Regions from separate parts of the Kineococcus auxinigenes genome, predicted to be linked through region 1. Evidence: riboswitches for the same ligand, from Rfam matches in the RefSeq annotation. Region 1 holds a riboswitch; the other holds the start of a gene.

What was found. A riboswitch is a leader RNA that binds a small molecule or an ion and turns the genes downstream of it on or off. The one in region 1 is predicted to bind glycine.
Region 2: it holds a riboswitch for glycine, as region 1 does, so the genes downstream of both, gcvP (aminomethyl-transferring glycine dehydrogenase) here and gcvT (glycine cleavage system aminomethyltransferase GcvT) in region 1, are expected to answer to the same signal.

The regions. Positions count from the first base shown of each region.
Region 1 covers NZ_JBKBCT010000014.1:16,249-23,603, reverse strand. The annotation lists gene ACRYR9_RS06620 (Gfo/Idh/MocA family protein) at 1-477, shown strand, start outside; gene ACRYR9_RS06615 (sugar phosphate isomerase/epimerase family protein) at 490-1,344, shown strand; partial or broken gene ACRYR9_RS06610 (sugar phosphate isomerase/epimerase family protein) at 1,433-2,432, shown strand; gene ACRYR9_RS06605 (tautomerase family protein) at 2,502-2,891, shown strand; glycine riboswitch at 2,985-3,062, shown strand; glycine riboswitch at 3,073-3,161, shown strand; gene gcvT (glycine cleavage system aminomethyltransferase GcvT) at 3,206-4,312, shown strand; gene ACRYR9_RS06595 (L-serine ammonia-lyase) at 4,318-5,739, shown strand; gene ACRYR9_RS06590 (sterol carrier family protein) at 5,777-6,160, shown strand; gene ACRYR9_RS06585 (hypothetical protein) at 6,184-6,531, shown strand; gene purF (amidophosphoribosyltransferase) at 6,604-7,355, shown strand, end outside.
Region 2 covers NZ_JBKBCT010000060.1:607-7,961, forward strand. The annotation lists gene ACRYR9_RS15130 (SMI1/KNR4 family protein) at 1-194, opposite strand, end outside; gene ACRYR9_RS15135 (ParA family protein) at 368-1,165, opposite strand; glycine riboswitch at 1,292-1,382, shown strand; gene gcvP (aminomethyl-transferring glycine dehydrogenase) at 1,455-4,358, shown strand; gene ACRYR9_RS15145 (glucose-6-phosphate dehydrogenase) at 4,372-5,775, opposite strand; gene ACRYR9_RS15150 (NfeD family protein) at 5,871-6,365, shown strand; gene ACRYR9_RS15155 (SPFH domain-containing protein) at 6,365-7,355, shown strand, end outside.

The sequences.
Region 1 (7,355 bases):
CACGAGGTGGACGTGACCCGCTTCCTGCTCGGCGAGGAGATCAGGGCCATCACGGTGCTGACGCCGGGGCGCACCTCCCACGCCCCCGAGGGCCTGCAGGACCCGCAGTTCGTCCTCATGGAGACCGAGAGCGGCGCCCTGGTCGACGTGGAGATCTTCGTCAACACCACGTTCGGCTACGAGGTCCGCACCGAGCTGGTCGCCGAGCGCGGCAGCGCGCGGATCGGCCTGGGCGTCGGTCTGGTGAAGCACTCCTCGGCCGGCTGGGGCGGGCACATCACCGCCGACTTCAAGGAGCGCTTCGGCGCCGCCTACGACACCGAGTTCCAGCGCTGGGTGGACGCCGTCCGCAGCGGTGCCGGCGTCGACGGCCCGGGCGTGTGGGACGGGTACGCCGCCGCCGCCGTCTGCGCCGCGGGCGTGGAGTCCCTGCGCACCGGCCGCCGCGTCGAGGTCGACCTCGGCGCCCGGGTCTGAGGGGCGACGACGATGCAGATCGCCCTGGACACCTACATGTTCCGCGACGTGCCGCTGCTGAAGCTGCCGGGCCTGGTCGCGGACCTCGGCTACGAGTGGATCGAGCTGTCCCCGCGCGAGGACTTCATCCCGTTCTTCCGGCACCCGCGCGTGGACCTGGCCACGGTGCGCGCCTTCCGCAAGGCCCTGGACGCAGCCGGTGTGGGCGTGTGCTCCACGCAGTTCGTGCAGCGCTGGTCAGGCCCCGGTGAGGACGAGCGCCGCCAGGCGGTGCGCAACATCAAGCGCATCGTGGAGGTCACGACCGAGCTCGGCGTGCCCGTGGTGCAGTCGGAGTTCAACGGCCGTCCGGAGCTGCCCGAGGCCAGCGAGGCCCGATTCTTCGAGTCCTTCGAGGAACTGGCTCCCGTCTTCGAGGCGAACGGCATCGAGCTGCGCCTGGAGCCCCACCCGGACGACTTCGTCGAGGACGGCTTCCGCGCGGTGGACCTCGTGCGCGGTCTGGACCGCCCCTGGGTGGGGTTCGTGTACTGCACCCCGCACACCTTCCACCAGGGCGGCGACGGCCCGGGGATCATCCGCTACGCCGGGGACCTCGTGCGGCACGTGCACGTGGCGGACACGTTCGACTTCCGCGGCTCTTCCGGGCTCCGGTACATCATCAACCCGCCCGGCTCCACCGCGCGCATCCACCAGCACCTGAACATCGGTGAGGGGGAGGTGGACTTCGACGGGATCTTCACCGCGCTCGGCGAGGTCGGGTTCGACGGGGCGCTGTGCGCCAGCGTCTTCGCGTGGGAGGAGAAGCGCGAGGAGTCCAGCCGGCTGATGCGCGGGGCGATCCAGGAGCACGTCGACCGCTGGTGAGGCGGTGAGCAGTTCGTGACGACGGGGGCGGGTGCCGCGGGAACCCGCCCCCGCCGTCTGCACCGACCGTTGAGAACAGGAGCAGAGGATGAAGTTCGGCGTCTACGACGCGATCCTGCACGACAGGTCCCTGCCCGAGGCGATCCAGGTGATCGCCGACCTCGGCCTGGAAGGGATCGAGCTGAACACCGGTGGCTTCCTGCCGGCGGTGCACGTGCCCACCTTCGACGACATCGCTGGTCAGCGACGCCGCCCGCGACGACTTCCTGGCCCTCTTCGAGGGCAGCGGTGTCTCCATCGCCGGGCTCAACTGCAACGGCAACCCGCTGCACCCGAACGAGGTGATCGGCCACGCCCACGCCCAGGACGTGCGCCGCTCGATCCGCCTGGCGCACCGCCTGGGCCAGCACCGCGTGGTGACGATGTCCGGGCTGCCCGGCGGTGAGTCGGGCGCCACCCGCCCGAACTGGATCGTCAACGCGTGGAACTCCGCAGCGCTGGACGTGCTCGAGCACCAGTGGCAGGTCGCCACGCCGTTCTGGCGCGAGATCGACGCCCTGGCCCGCGACCTGGACGTCAAGGTCGCCCTGGAGCTGCACCCGCAGAACCTCGTCTTCAACCCCGCCGGCATCCGCGAGCTCGTCGAGCGCACCGGCGCCACCAACGTCGGGGTCGAGCTGGACGCCTCGCACCTGTTCTGGCAGCAGATGGACCCCGTCGCCGTCGTTCGCGACCTGGGCCCGCTGGTCTTCCACGCCGCCGCCAAGGACGTGCGCATCAACCCCGCCGCCGCGATCCACGGCGTCCTGGACAACCGCTTCCGGCGCCTCGACCCGAGCGAGGAGCGGGTCAACCTCGGCGGCGACGAGTGGGTCAACGAGTGGCCGAAGGAGTCCGCGTGGGACTTCGTCGCCCTCGGCCGCGGGCACGACACAGCCTTCTGGGCCGACTTCCTCACCGCCCTGCACGAGGTCGACCCGGAGATGATCGTGAACATCGAGCACGAGGACGTCTCCCTCGGCCGTGTCGAGGGCCTGCAGGTCGCCGCCGAGGTGCTCAAGGCCGCCGCGCGCGCCGCCGGCGTCTGAGCAGGTCGTCCAGCGGCGCACAACCCTCTCGATGTGTCAGAATGTAAAGACATATTTGAGGAGGATCCCGTGCCCCTGCTCCGCTTCGACCTCGTCGCCGGTCGCACCCCCGAGGCCCTGACCGTCCTGCTGGACGCCGCCCACGACGCTGTCGTGGAGGCCTTCGAGGTGCCCTACGGCGACCGCTACCAGGTCGTCCACCAGCACGCGCCCGGTGAGATGGTCGTCCACGACACGGGCCTGGGCATCGAGCGCACCGACGACGTCGTCGTCCTGCAGATGACCAGCAGGCAGCGCACCCGCGAGCAGAAGGAGCGCTTCTACGCCCTGCTGGTGGAGAACCTGCAGCACCGCTGCGGCATCGAGCCCAGCGACGTCGTCGTCTCGGTCGTCGAGAACTCCGACGCGGACTGGTCCTTCGGCCACGGGCGCGCGCAGTTCCTCACCGGCGAGCTCTGAGCGGGCGGTCCGGCGGCCACTGGCTGCCGGACCGCCGCGCGTGCGACGCTGGGGCAGCACGCCACAACCGAACACCGCAGGCCACGCACCCCGGCGGGAGAGCACCGACGCGCACCAGCGCCGGGCACCGAAGGAGCAACCGCCCCGGAACCTCTCAGGTACCAGGACCGCCACGGGCAGGCCGCTCTGGAGAGCAGGGTCCGCACGGCCCTCACCGACGGGGAAAGCGCCGCAGGGCGCGAAGCTCTCAGGTGCCACGACAGAGGGGGTCCGCGCAGCCGCGCCCGGCGGCCGCGCCCGGAAGGAGTCCCGCCGTGCCACGCACCTCCCCGCTGCACGAGGCCCACGCCGCCCTCGGTGCCGCGTTCACCGACTTCGCCGGCTGGTCGATGCCCGTGCGCTACGCCTCCGACCTGGCCGAGCACCGCGCCGTGCGCGCCACCGCCGGCGTGTTCGACCTGTCCCACATGGGGGAGGTGCGCGTGCGCGGCCCGCGGGCCGGCGCCGCCCTGGACGCCGCTCTCGTCGGCCGCCCCTCCGCCATGCCCGTCGCTCGCGCGGCGTACGGGCTGCTCGTCGACGAGGACGGCGGCATCCTCGACGACCTCGTCACCTACCGCCTCGGCGAGGACGACTTCCTCGTCGTCGCCAACGCCTCCAACGCCGGCCTCGTCGCGCCGGAACTGACCGCTCGCGCCGCAGGGTTCGACGCCACCGTCACCGACGAGTCCGCCGGCACCGCCCTGGTGGCCGTGCAGGGCCCCACCGCCGCGCTGATCGTCGGCGAGCTCGTCGACGCCGACCTCGGCGCCCTGGGGTACTACCGATGCACCACCGCATCGCTGCGCACGGCGGACGGCGCGGTCGACGTGCTGCTCGCCCGCACCGGCTACACCGGCGAGGACGGGTTCGAGGTGTTCACCGCGGCCGGTCGCGCCGCCTCCGTCTGGGAGGCGCTGCTGGCCGCCGGGCGCGCCCACGACGCCGTGCCGTGCGGACTGGCCTGCCGCGACACCCTGCGCCTGGAGGCGGGGATGCCCCTGTACGGGCACGAGCTGTCCCGCGACGTCGACCCGTACACCGCAGGGCTCGGCCGCGTCGTGAAGCTGGACAAGCCCACCGGGTTCCCCGGCCGGGCCGCGCTGGAGCGCCTCGCGCAGCGCACCCCCGAGCGCGTCCTCGTCGGCCTGCGCGGCACCGGCCGCCGCGCCGGCCGCCAGGGCTACCCCGTGCTGCACGAGGGGCGTCCGGTCGGCGCCGTCACCAGCGGCGCGCTCTCACCCACCCTCGGGCACCCGATCGCCATGGCCTACGTCGAACCGGCCGCCGCGCGGGTCGGCACCGCGCTGGCCGTGGACGTGCGCGGGCGCCCCGAACCCGCCGAGGTCGTCGACCTGCCCTTCTACCGCCGGGCCCGGTGAACCCCGTGACCGCCGGCGTCTTCGACCTGTTCTCCATCGGCATCGGCCCCTCCAGCTCCCACACCGTGGGCCCGATGCGCGCCGCCCTGCGCTTCGCGCAGGGCCTCGCCGACGACGGGCTGCTGGAACGGGTCACCGCGGTGCGGGTGGACCTGCACGGCTCGCTCGGGGCCACCGGCCGCGGCCACGGCTCCGACCGCGCCGTCGTGCTGGGGTTGCTGGGGCACCGCCCCGAGGCCGTCGACCCCGACGCGGTCCCCGTGCTCCTGGACGCCGTGCGCGAGCGCGGGGAACTGCGGCTGCTGGGCCGGCACCCGGTGCGCTTCGACCCCGGCACCGACGTGCGCCTGCTGCGCGAGGCGCTGCCCGCCCACCCCAACGGGATGGTGTTCACCGCCCTCGGCGACGGCGGGCGCGTGCTCGCCGAGCGCACCTCGTACTCCGTCGGCGGGGGTTTCGTGCGCGACGACCCGCTGGACACCGCCGAACCCGTCCTGGCCGGCGGCGACGACGTGCCGCACCCCTTCCGCACCGGCGCCGAACTGCTGGAGCAGTGCCGGCGCACCGGCCTGGGCGTGGCGGACCTGGTGCGGCGCGACGAGGAGCACCGCCGCAGCCGCGAGGAGGTCGACACCGGCCTGCTGGAGGTGTTCGCCGCGATGGCCGCCTGCGTCGAGCGCGGCCTGTCGATCGACGGCACCCTGCCCGGCGGTCTAGGGGTGCGCCGCCGCGCGCCCGCCCTGCACCGCCAGCTCCTCGCCGAGGACGAGGCGCAGGGCGCGGGGCCGGGCGGCGACCCGCTGCGGGCGCTGGACTGGCTGAGCCTGTGGGCGCTGGCCGTCAACGAGGAGAACGCCGCGGGTGGCCGCGTCGTCACCGCCCCCACCAACGGCGCCGCCGGCATCGTGCCCGCCGTGCTGCACTTCCACCGCCGCTTCACCCCCGGCGCCGACGACGCCAGCACCGTGGACTTCCTGCTCGCCGCCGGTGGCGTCGGGATCGTGCTGAAGGAGACCGGTTCCATCTCCGGCGCCGAGGTCGGCTGCCAGGGCGAGGTGGGTTCCGCCAGCGCCATGGCCGCCGCCGGCCTGACCACCGTCCTCGGCGGCACCCCCGAGCAGGTCGAGAACGCCGCCGAGATCGCGATCGAGCACCACCTGGGACTGACCTGCGACCCCGTCGCCGGGCTGGTGCAGATCCCCTGCATCGAGCGCAACGCGGTGGGCGCCACCACCGCCGTCCACGCCGCCCGCACCGCGCTGCGCGGCGACGGCACCCACGTCGTCAGCCTCGACACCGCCATCACCACGATGCGCGCCACGGGGGCGCACATGCGCTCGGAGTACAAGGAGACCTCCCGCGGCGGCCTCGCCCTGACCGTCGTGGGCCCCGGCGCAGCGGTGGGCGTCAACGTCCCGGAGTGCTGAGGGACCCGCCGGGGCGGGGTGGTGCCACAGTGGGCCGGTGCCACCCCGCCGCCGCACCGACCCCGCGCAGGGGCGCACCGCGCTGCGCGCCGCGCTGGACGCCCTCGACGCGGGGGCGACCCCGCCGCGTCCCGACCTGGCCGCCGCCGTGCGGTTCACCCTCGAGGAGCTCGCCGCCCGCCACCCCGGCGGCAGCGTGGAGGTGCGGGTGCCGCCGTTCGCGGCCGTGCAGGTCGTCGCCGGCCCGAAGCACACCCGCGGCACCCCGCCCGCGGTGGTGGAGACCGACGCCGTGACGTGGCTGGAGCTGGCCACCGGGCGCCTCGCCTTCGACGACGCGCGCGGCAGCGGCCGGGTGCGGGCCAGCGGTGAGCGCGCCGACCTCGGGCGGCTGCTGCCGGTCACGGGCCCGGGCGCGTGAGCGGGCCGCGTACCGTGACCGGGGTGAGCGAGCAGGTGCCCCAGCCGCAGGACGCGCAGCCGACGCGGACCCCGTCCGACGAGCGGGAGGGGCAGGGCGCGCGGGACGGGTCCGAGCAGGTGCGGCTGGTCCAGGTGACGCGGCGCCGCGCCCCCCGGTTCCGGGCCTTCGTGCTGACGGGGGTGGTCCTCGCCCTCGCCGCCGCCGCCGTCGTGGCGCTGACCACCGACCCCGCCGGCGGGTACTCCCGGCGAGCGCTGTTCGGCTACCTCTTCGTCGTCCTGGGTCTGGCCGGCGGGCTGCTCGGCGGGCTGGTGGGTGTGCTGGCCGACCGCACCGGCGGCCGGGGCCGTCGTCGCGGCCGTCGCTGAACCGCCGGCCCCGCGCCGGTGTGCCACACTCGAGCCGTGGCCCGCGGTGACGGACGTCTGAACCACGACCTCATGCCCGGCGAGAAGGGCCCCCAGGACGCTTGCGGCGTCTTCGGGGTCTGGGCTCCCGGTGAAGAAGTCTCCAAGCTCGCCTTCTACGGCCTCTACGCCCTGCAGCACCGGGGGCAGGAGGCCGCCGGCATCGCCGTCAGCAACGGCGAGCAGATCCTCGTGTTCAAGGACACCGGCCTGGTGCCGCAGGTGTTCGACGAGTCGGCCCTGGAGTCCCTGCAGGGGCACATCGCCGTCGGGCACACCCGCTACTCCACCGCCGGCGGCGCCGGCTGGCAGAACGCCCAGCCCACCCTGGGCGCCACGGCCGGCGGCACCGTCGCCCTGGCCCACAACGGCAACCTCACCAACGCCTTCCGCCTGCGCGAGCTGATCGCCGAGCGCTACCCCGAGCGCGCCGGCGGGCCCCGGCCCGGCTCCGGCGGCGAGATCGCGCGCGGCAACACCACCGACACCGCGCTCATCACGGCCCTGTTCGCCGGCGACCCCGACCACACCCTGGAGGCCACGGCCGTCGAGGTGCTCCCGCACGTCGAGGGCGCCTTCAGCCTCGTCTTCATGGACGAGCGGACCCTGTACGCCGCGCGCGACCCGCAGGGCATCCGTCCCCTGGTGCTGGGCCGCCTGGAGCGCGGGTGGGTGGTGGCCTCCGAGACCGCCGCCCTGGACATCGTGGGCGCCAGCGTCGTGCGCGAGGTCGAGCCCGGTGAGCTCATCGCCGTCGACGCCGACGGCCTGCGCAGCACGCGCTT
Region 2 (7,355 bases), on a different contig from region 1:
TGCAGCACGCGGGTGACGTCGGTGCCCTGCCCGTCGGGGTGGCGCGCCGGTTCGCTCGCGGTGGTGCGTTGCGGGACGGGGGGCAGCGGTGGTGGTGCGGGGTGCGGGATCGCCGTGGCGGGCGTCGCCGCTGCGGGGGCGGTCCGGGCTGCGCGCACCAAGCGGTGGCGGTTGACGGGGGAGCTGGGCGTCACGGAACCTCCTCGGACCCGCGGCGGAGCGGGGTGGTGCTGGGTGGAACTGGGTGGAACTGGGCGGTGCGGCCGGAACCGCTGGCGCGCACCGTGATCGCACGGTAGAGGCGGACGGGGCAGCACGCACGTCGGCGCTGCTGCGGCAACCCCTGCCCTGCTGAGTGTCCCCGAATTCACCCTCCGTGACCAGAGGGGCGGGTCCGGGGCCGGGCCCGCTGGTCGAGGACCACGTCCAGCAGGCGGTCGAACTGCTCGGCCACTCGCCGTGCCGCCACGGGGCGCAGCGCGTGCAGCGGCTTGCCCGCTCCCTGCGACTGCGGCACGGCCACCCGGTCGGGCAGCGGTTCCAGGACCAGGTCGCCGAACAGCGAGCGCAGCTCCTCCAGGCGGAAGCGCTGCTCGCCCGAGCGGGGGGAGTACCGGTTCACCAGGACGCCGGCCACCCGGGGCCCCGAGCGCAGCGCCGCGATCTCGTCCAGCGTGCGGCCCACCGCGGCCACCGAGAAGCGGCTGGCGTCGGAGACCACGACGACGGCGTCGCTGGCGCGCCAGGCCGAGCGGGTCAGCCCGCCCAGCGACGGCGGGCAGTCCAGCAGGGCGAGCTGGTGGTCGTCGAGCTTGCGCAGCGCGCGCCGCAGGCCCTCCAGGTCGGCCTCCTGGGGGTCGGGCGCGTCCAGCCCGGCGGAGGCGGCCGAGCCGCTCACCACGTCGAGCAGCCCGGGGTGGTCGTCCACCCACCCGCTGGGGGCCACCGCGGACTCCGCCACGCGGCGCTTGGGGGTGCGCAGCACCGCGGCCACGTCGTGCGCGCGCTGCGCGGTCACGTCCAGCCCGGAGGTCGCGTCGGCCTGGGGGTCGAGGTCGACGACGAGGGTGCTGAGGGAGCGGTGCAGGGCGGCGGAGGCCAGGCCCAGGGTCACCGACGTCTTGCCCACGCCACCCTTCGCGCTGCAGACGGTCACGGTGATCATCGCGAGAGGATACCGGTCCGCGCGGCCCGGACCGCCCGCCCCGCAGCGGGATCGGTCCTCGCGCGGTCCTGCGCACCAGCGCACCGGGAGCACCGGTGGCCTACAGTGACCCCGGAAGCTGGCTGCGCATCCCGCGCGGGAGAGACCCCGGTCCGGCCGGGGCGCCGAAGGGGCAACATCCCCGGAACCTCTCAGGCGGAAGGACCGCGGGGGACAGGCCGCTCTGGAGGTCCCGCCGCGCGGGCCGACAGACGGGGGCGTCCCGACCGCCGCGACCCCCGGAGCCCCCGTGACCGCCACCGCACCCGTCCCCACCGGTACCGCGCCCGCCGTTCCCACCCTCGGCGCGAGCGCGCCGCCGCCCTTCACCGGCCGGCACATCGGCCCCGACGCCGCCCAGGCCGCCCGCATGCTCGCCACCGTCGGTCTGCCCTCCCCCCAGGAGCTCGTCGCGCGCGCCGTGCCCGCCGGCATCCTGGAGCAGCCCGGCGCCCTGGACCTGCCGCCGGCGCTGGACGAGGCGTCGGTCACCTCGGCCCTGCGCGAGCTGGCGGCGCGCAACCGCGTGGTCCCCTCGATGATCGGCCTGGGCTACCACGGCACCCGCACCCCCGCGGTGGTGCGGCGCAACGTCCTGGAGGACCCCGCCTGGTACACGGCGTACACGCCCTACCAGCCGGAGATCTCCCAGGGCCGGCTGGAGGCGCTGCTGAACTTCCAGACCGCGGTGGCCGACCTGACCGGCCTGGACGTGGCGAACGCCTCCCTGCTCGACGAGGGCACCGCCGCCGCCGAGGCGATGACCCTGGCCCGCCGCGTCTCCAGGGCGCCCGCCGGTGCGGTGTTCGCCGTCGACGCCGACGTGCTGCCGCAGACCCTGGCGGTGCTGCGCACCCGTGCGGTCCCGCTGGGCATCGAACTGGTGAGCGTGGACCTGGACGCCGCCGACCCGCTGGCGGTGCTGGGGGAGCGGGCGCTGTTCGGGCTGCTCGTGCAGTACCCGGGCACCAGCGGGCGGGTGCGCGACCTGGCGGGCGTCGTGAGCGCGGCCAAGGAGCGCGGTGCGGTGGCCGTGGCCGCCGCGGACCTGCTCGCCCTGGCGCTGCTGCGCGCACCGGGCGAGTTCGGCGTCGACGTCGCCGTGGGTTCCTCCCAGCGCTTCGGCGTGCCGATGTTCGCCGGGGGGCCGCACGCGGCGTACGTGGCCGTGCGCAAGGGGCTGGAGCGCAACCTGCCCGGACGCCTCGTGGGCGTCTCGAAGGACGCCGACGGGGCACCCGCCTACCGCCTGGCCCTGCAGACGCGCGAGCAGCACATCCGCCGCGACCGCGCCACCAGCAACATCTGCACCGCCCAGGTCCTGCTGGCGGTGGTGGCCGGCTGCTACGCCGTGCACCACGGCCCCGAGGGGCTGCGCTCGATCGCCGCGCAGGTCGCCGGCACCGCCGCCCACCTGGCCGCCTCGCTGCGCGCCGGCGGGGTGGAGGTCGTGCACGGGGAGTTCTTCGACACCGTCCTGGCCCACGTGCCCGGCCGCGCGCGCGACGTGGTGGCCGCCGCCCTGCGGGCGGGGGTGAACCTGCGCCTGGTCGACGACGACCACGTCGGCCTGACCTGCGACGAGACCACCGGGCCGCAGCAGGTGGCCGCGGCGCTGGCCGGTTTCGGGCTGCGGCCCCTCGAGCAGGCCCCGGCCCACGCCCTGCCCGCCGCGCTGCTGCGGACCTCGCCGTTCCTGACGCACCCGGTGTTCTCGCAGCACCGCTCGGAGACGGCGATGCTGCGCTACCTGCGCCGGCTCTCCGACGCCGACTACGCCCTGGACCGCGGGATGATCCCGCTGGGCTCGTGCACCATGAAGCTCAACGCCACCACCGAGCTGGAACCGATGTCCTGGCCGGAGTTCGCCGACCTGCACCCGTACGCGCCCGCCGACCAGCTCGCCGGCACCGCGCAGCTCGTCGCCGACCTGGAGCGCTGGCTGGCGGAGCTCACCGGCTACGACGCGGTGTCCCTGCAGCCCAACGCCGGATCGCAGGGCGAGTTCGCCGGGCTGCTCGCGATCCGCGCCCACCACCGCTCGCGCGGCGAGGAGCACCGCACCGTCTGCCTGATCCCGAGCTCCGCGCACGGCACCAACGCCGCCAGCGCCGTCATGGCCGGCCTGCGCGTCGTCGTCGTGGCCTGCGACGAGGACGGGAACGTCGACCTGGGCGACCTGCGCGCCAAGGTCGCCGAGCACGCCGCCGACCTCGCGGCGATCATGGTGACGTACCCCTCCACCCACGGGGTGTACGAGGAGTCGATCCGCGAGGTGTGCGCCCTGGTGCACGGCGCCGGCGGGCAGGTGTACGTCGACGGCGCGAACCTCAACGCGCTCGTCGGCCTGGCCCGTCCCGGCCGGTTCGGCGCGGACGTCTCCCACCTGAACCTGCACAAGACGTTCTGCGTCCCGCACGGCGGTGGCGGACCCGGCGTCGGGCCGGTCGCGGTGCGCGCCCACCTGGCGCGGTTCCTGCCCGCCACCTCCCCGGACGCCGATCCCGAGCGCGTCGGCATGGTGTCCTCCGCCCCGTTCGGCTCCGCCGGGATCCTGCCGATCTCCTGGGCGTACGTGCGGCTCATGGGAGCCGAGGGGCTGCGCGCCGCCACGGTGCAGGCCGTGCTCAGCGCCAACCACGTCGCCGCCCGGCTGTCCGAGGCGTTCCCGGTGCTGTACCGCGGGCCCGGCGGCCTGGTGGCCCACGAGTGCGTCCTGGACCTGCGGCCGATGACGGCGGCCACCGGGGTGACGGTGGAGGACGTCGCCAAGCGGCTCATCGACTTCGGGTTCCACGCCCCGACGATGTCGTTCCCCGTCGCGGGAACCCTCATGGTCGAGCCCACCGAGAGCGAGGACCTCGCCGAGGTCGACAGGTTCTGCGACGCGATGCTCGCCATCGCCGACGAGGTCCGCGAGATCGAGGAGGGCCGCTGGGCGGTGGCCGACTCCCCGCTGCGGCACGCTCCGCACACCGCCGCGTCCCTCGTGGGGGAGTGGAGCCACCCGTACACCCGCGCCGAGGCCGTCTACCCGAACGGGCTGGACCCCCGCGCGAAGTACTGGCCGCCGGTGCGCCGCGTCGACGGCGCCGCCGGCGACCGCAACCTGGTGTGCTCCTGCCCGCCGCTGGAGGAGCTCGCCGAGGGCTGAGCGGCGGCCCGGTTCAGCGCCCGTCCGTCCCGGCGAGGGTGGGCGGGCCGGCGGGGCCGTCGCTGCCGGCGGGGTACTCGCGCAGCGGCGCGGCCCCGCGCTGCCAGGCGGCCAGGACCGGCTCGACGATGCGCCAGCCCTCCTCGGCCTCCGCGGCGTGCGCCGACAGCCGGGTGTCCCCGGCCAGCACGGCCAGCAGCAGCTGCCCGTAGGGACCGGGTTCCTGCCGGGCCAGGTCGGCGCCCATCTCGACGCCCTCCAGCTCGAACGGGTCGCCGGCGCCGTTGAGGTCGAAGCGCAGCGAGACCCGGTCGGGGTCCAGCTGCAGGCGCAGCTCGTTGCGGTGCGGCTTCGGCCCGGCGAACACCGCGTGCGGCACCTCGGCGAAGCGGATGACGACCTCGCGGCGGTCCGCGCCCAGGGCCTTGCCGGTGCGCAACCGGAACGGCACGCCCGCCCAGCGCCAGGTGTCCACGTGCAGCACGACCTCGGCGTACGTCTCGGTGCCGCGCGCGGCGTCCACCCCTTCGGCGTCGGTGTACGCGGCGACCTCGTGCCGGCCGTGCCGGCCGTCCACGACGCCGGCGGTGTACCGCCCGCGGGCGGTGGAGCGGGTCACCTCGTCCTCGTCGAGGGTGCGCACCGCGCGCAGCACGTCGACCTTGCGGGCGCTGAGGTCCGCCGGGCTCATCGACTGCGGCGGTTCCATCGCCACGTACGCCAGCAGCTGCAGCAGGTGGTTCTGCACCATGTCCCGCAGCGCGCCGGAGCGGTCGTAGTAGCTGGCGCGGGACTGCGCGTCCACGGTCTCGTCGAAGACGACGTCGACGGACTCCACGTGGGTGCGGTTCCACACCGACTCGAAGATCCGGTTGGCGAACCGCAGGCCCAGCACGTTCAGGACGGTCTGCTTGGCCAGGAAGTGGTCCACCCGGAACGTGCGGTCCTCCGGCACCACCCGCCCCAGCGCCGCGTTCAGGCGGCGGGCGCCCTCGAGGTCCTCGCCGAACGGCTTCTCCACGACGACGCGGGCGTGCCCGGGCAGCTCGCACTCCCCGAGCGCGGCGACGACCCGCTCGAACAGCACGTGCGGCAGCGCCAGGTACACCACCACCGGCTCGCCGTCCCCGGCGCGCTGCAGGGCGGCGCGCAGCACCGCCGGGTCGGTGACGTCCCCGTGGACGTACGCCGCGGTGCCGGACAGGCCCTCGCGCACCTCCTGCGGCGCGTCACCGGCACCCTCGGCCAGCGCCCGCCGCACGTGCTCGCGGAAGGCGTCCTCGTCGAGGTCGTCCTGCGCGACGCCCACCAGGCGCACCCCCTCGGGGTGCAGCGGGGCGATCTGAGCCAGGGCGGGCAGCAGGTAGCGGGCGGTCAGGTCCCCGGTCGCGCCGAGGACGACGAACTGAGCGGTCACGGCTGCTCTCCTCTCGTGCGGGTCGCGTCCGGGCCCCAGCACACCAGCCGGGGCTCCCCCGCGCGCGCCGGGGCACCCCTAGGATCGGGCCGGGGGTGATCGCCGTGGGGTTCCTGGAGGAGCTGCTCGAGCGCAGCTGGCTGCTGTGGATCGCCGCCGCGCTCGTCCTGGGCATCCTGGAGATCACCGCGATCGACCTGGTCTTCGCGATGCTGGCCGGCGGCGCGCTGGCCGGTGCCCTGGCCGACGCGCTGGGCCTGGGCTTCGTGGGCCAGGTGCTCGTGGCCGCCGCCGTCGCCGGGCTGCTGATCGGCACCATCCGCCCCGTCCTGCTGCGCCGGCTGCGGATGCCCCCGACGGGCACCACGAACGCCGCGGCCCTCGTGGGCCGCCCCGCGCTGGTCCTGCACGAGGTGACCGTCCGCGGCGGCCTGGTCAAGCTCGCCGGCGAGACGTGGTCGGCCCGCTCGGCGCCGGGCCGGGCGTTCGCCGAGGGCGAGGACGTCGTCGTCACCGCGATCGACGGCGCCACCGCCGTGGTCGGCCCCGCCGACGGCGGGGCGCTTCAGCAACCCGAGGAGAACCCCTGATGGTGGACACCGTCGTGACCCTGGTCGTCCTGGTCCTGGTCGTCCTGTTCGCGGTGGCGGTGATCGTCCGCACCATCCGCATCGTGCCGCAGGCCTCCGCCGTCATCGTGGAACGCCTGGGTCGCTACTCGCGCTCGCTGGACGCCGGCCTGCACTTCCTGGTGCCGTTCATCGACAAGGTCCGCGCGACCGTGGACCTGCGCGAGCAGGTGGTCTCCTTCCCCCCGCAGACCGTCATCACCTCCGACAACCTCGTCGTGAGCATCGACACCGTCATCTACTACCAGCCCACCGACCCCAAGGCCGCCACGTACGAGATCGCCGACTACATCCAGGCGATCGAGCAGCTCACCGTCACCACGCTGCGCAACGTGGTCGGCTCGCTGGACCTGGAGCAGACCCTCACCAGCCGCGACCAGATCAACGGCCAGCTGCGCGGGGTGCTGGACGACGCCACCGGGCGCTGGGGGATCCGCGTGAACCGCGTGGAGCTGAAGGCCATCGACCCGCCCGCCAGCGTGCAGGACTCCATGGAGAAGCAGATGCGCGCCGAGCGCGACCGGCGCGCGGCCATCCTCAACGCCGAGGGGTTCAAGCAGTCGCAGATCCTCACCGCCGAGGGGGAGAAGCAGTCCCAGATCCTGCGCGCGGAGGGGTCGGCGCAGGCCGCGATCCTGCGCGCGCAGGGCGAGGCGCGCGCCATCACCCAGGTCTTCGACGCCATCCACCGCGGCGACCCCGACCCCAAGCTGCTGGCCTACCAGTACCTGCAGACGCTGCCGCAGATCGCGCGCGGCGACGCGAACAAGCTGTGGATCGTGCCCAGCGAGCTCAACGACGCCCTGAAGGGGTTCGGGGCGATGTTCAACGCGCACGGCGGTGGATCCGGGGACGGTGCGCAGGCCGGCGCGGGCGGTGGTCAGGACGGTGCCGCACCCCGGCGCCGGCGCGAGGGCGACGCGCCGCCGGCCGGTTTCGAGGAGCCCGTGC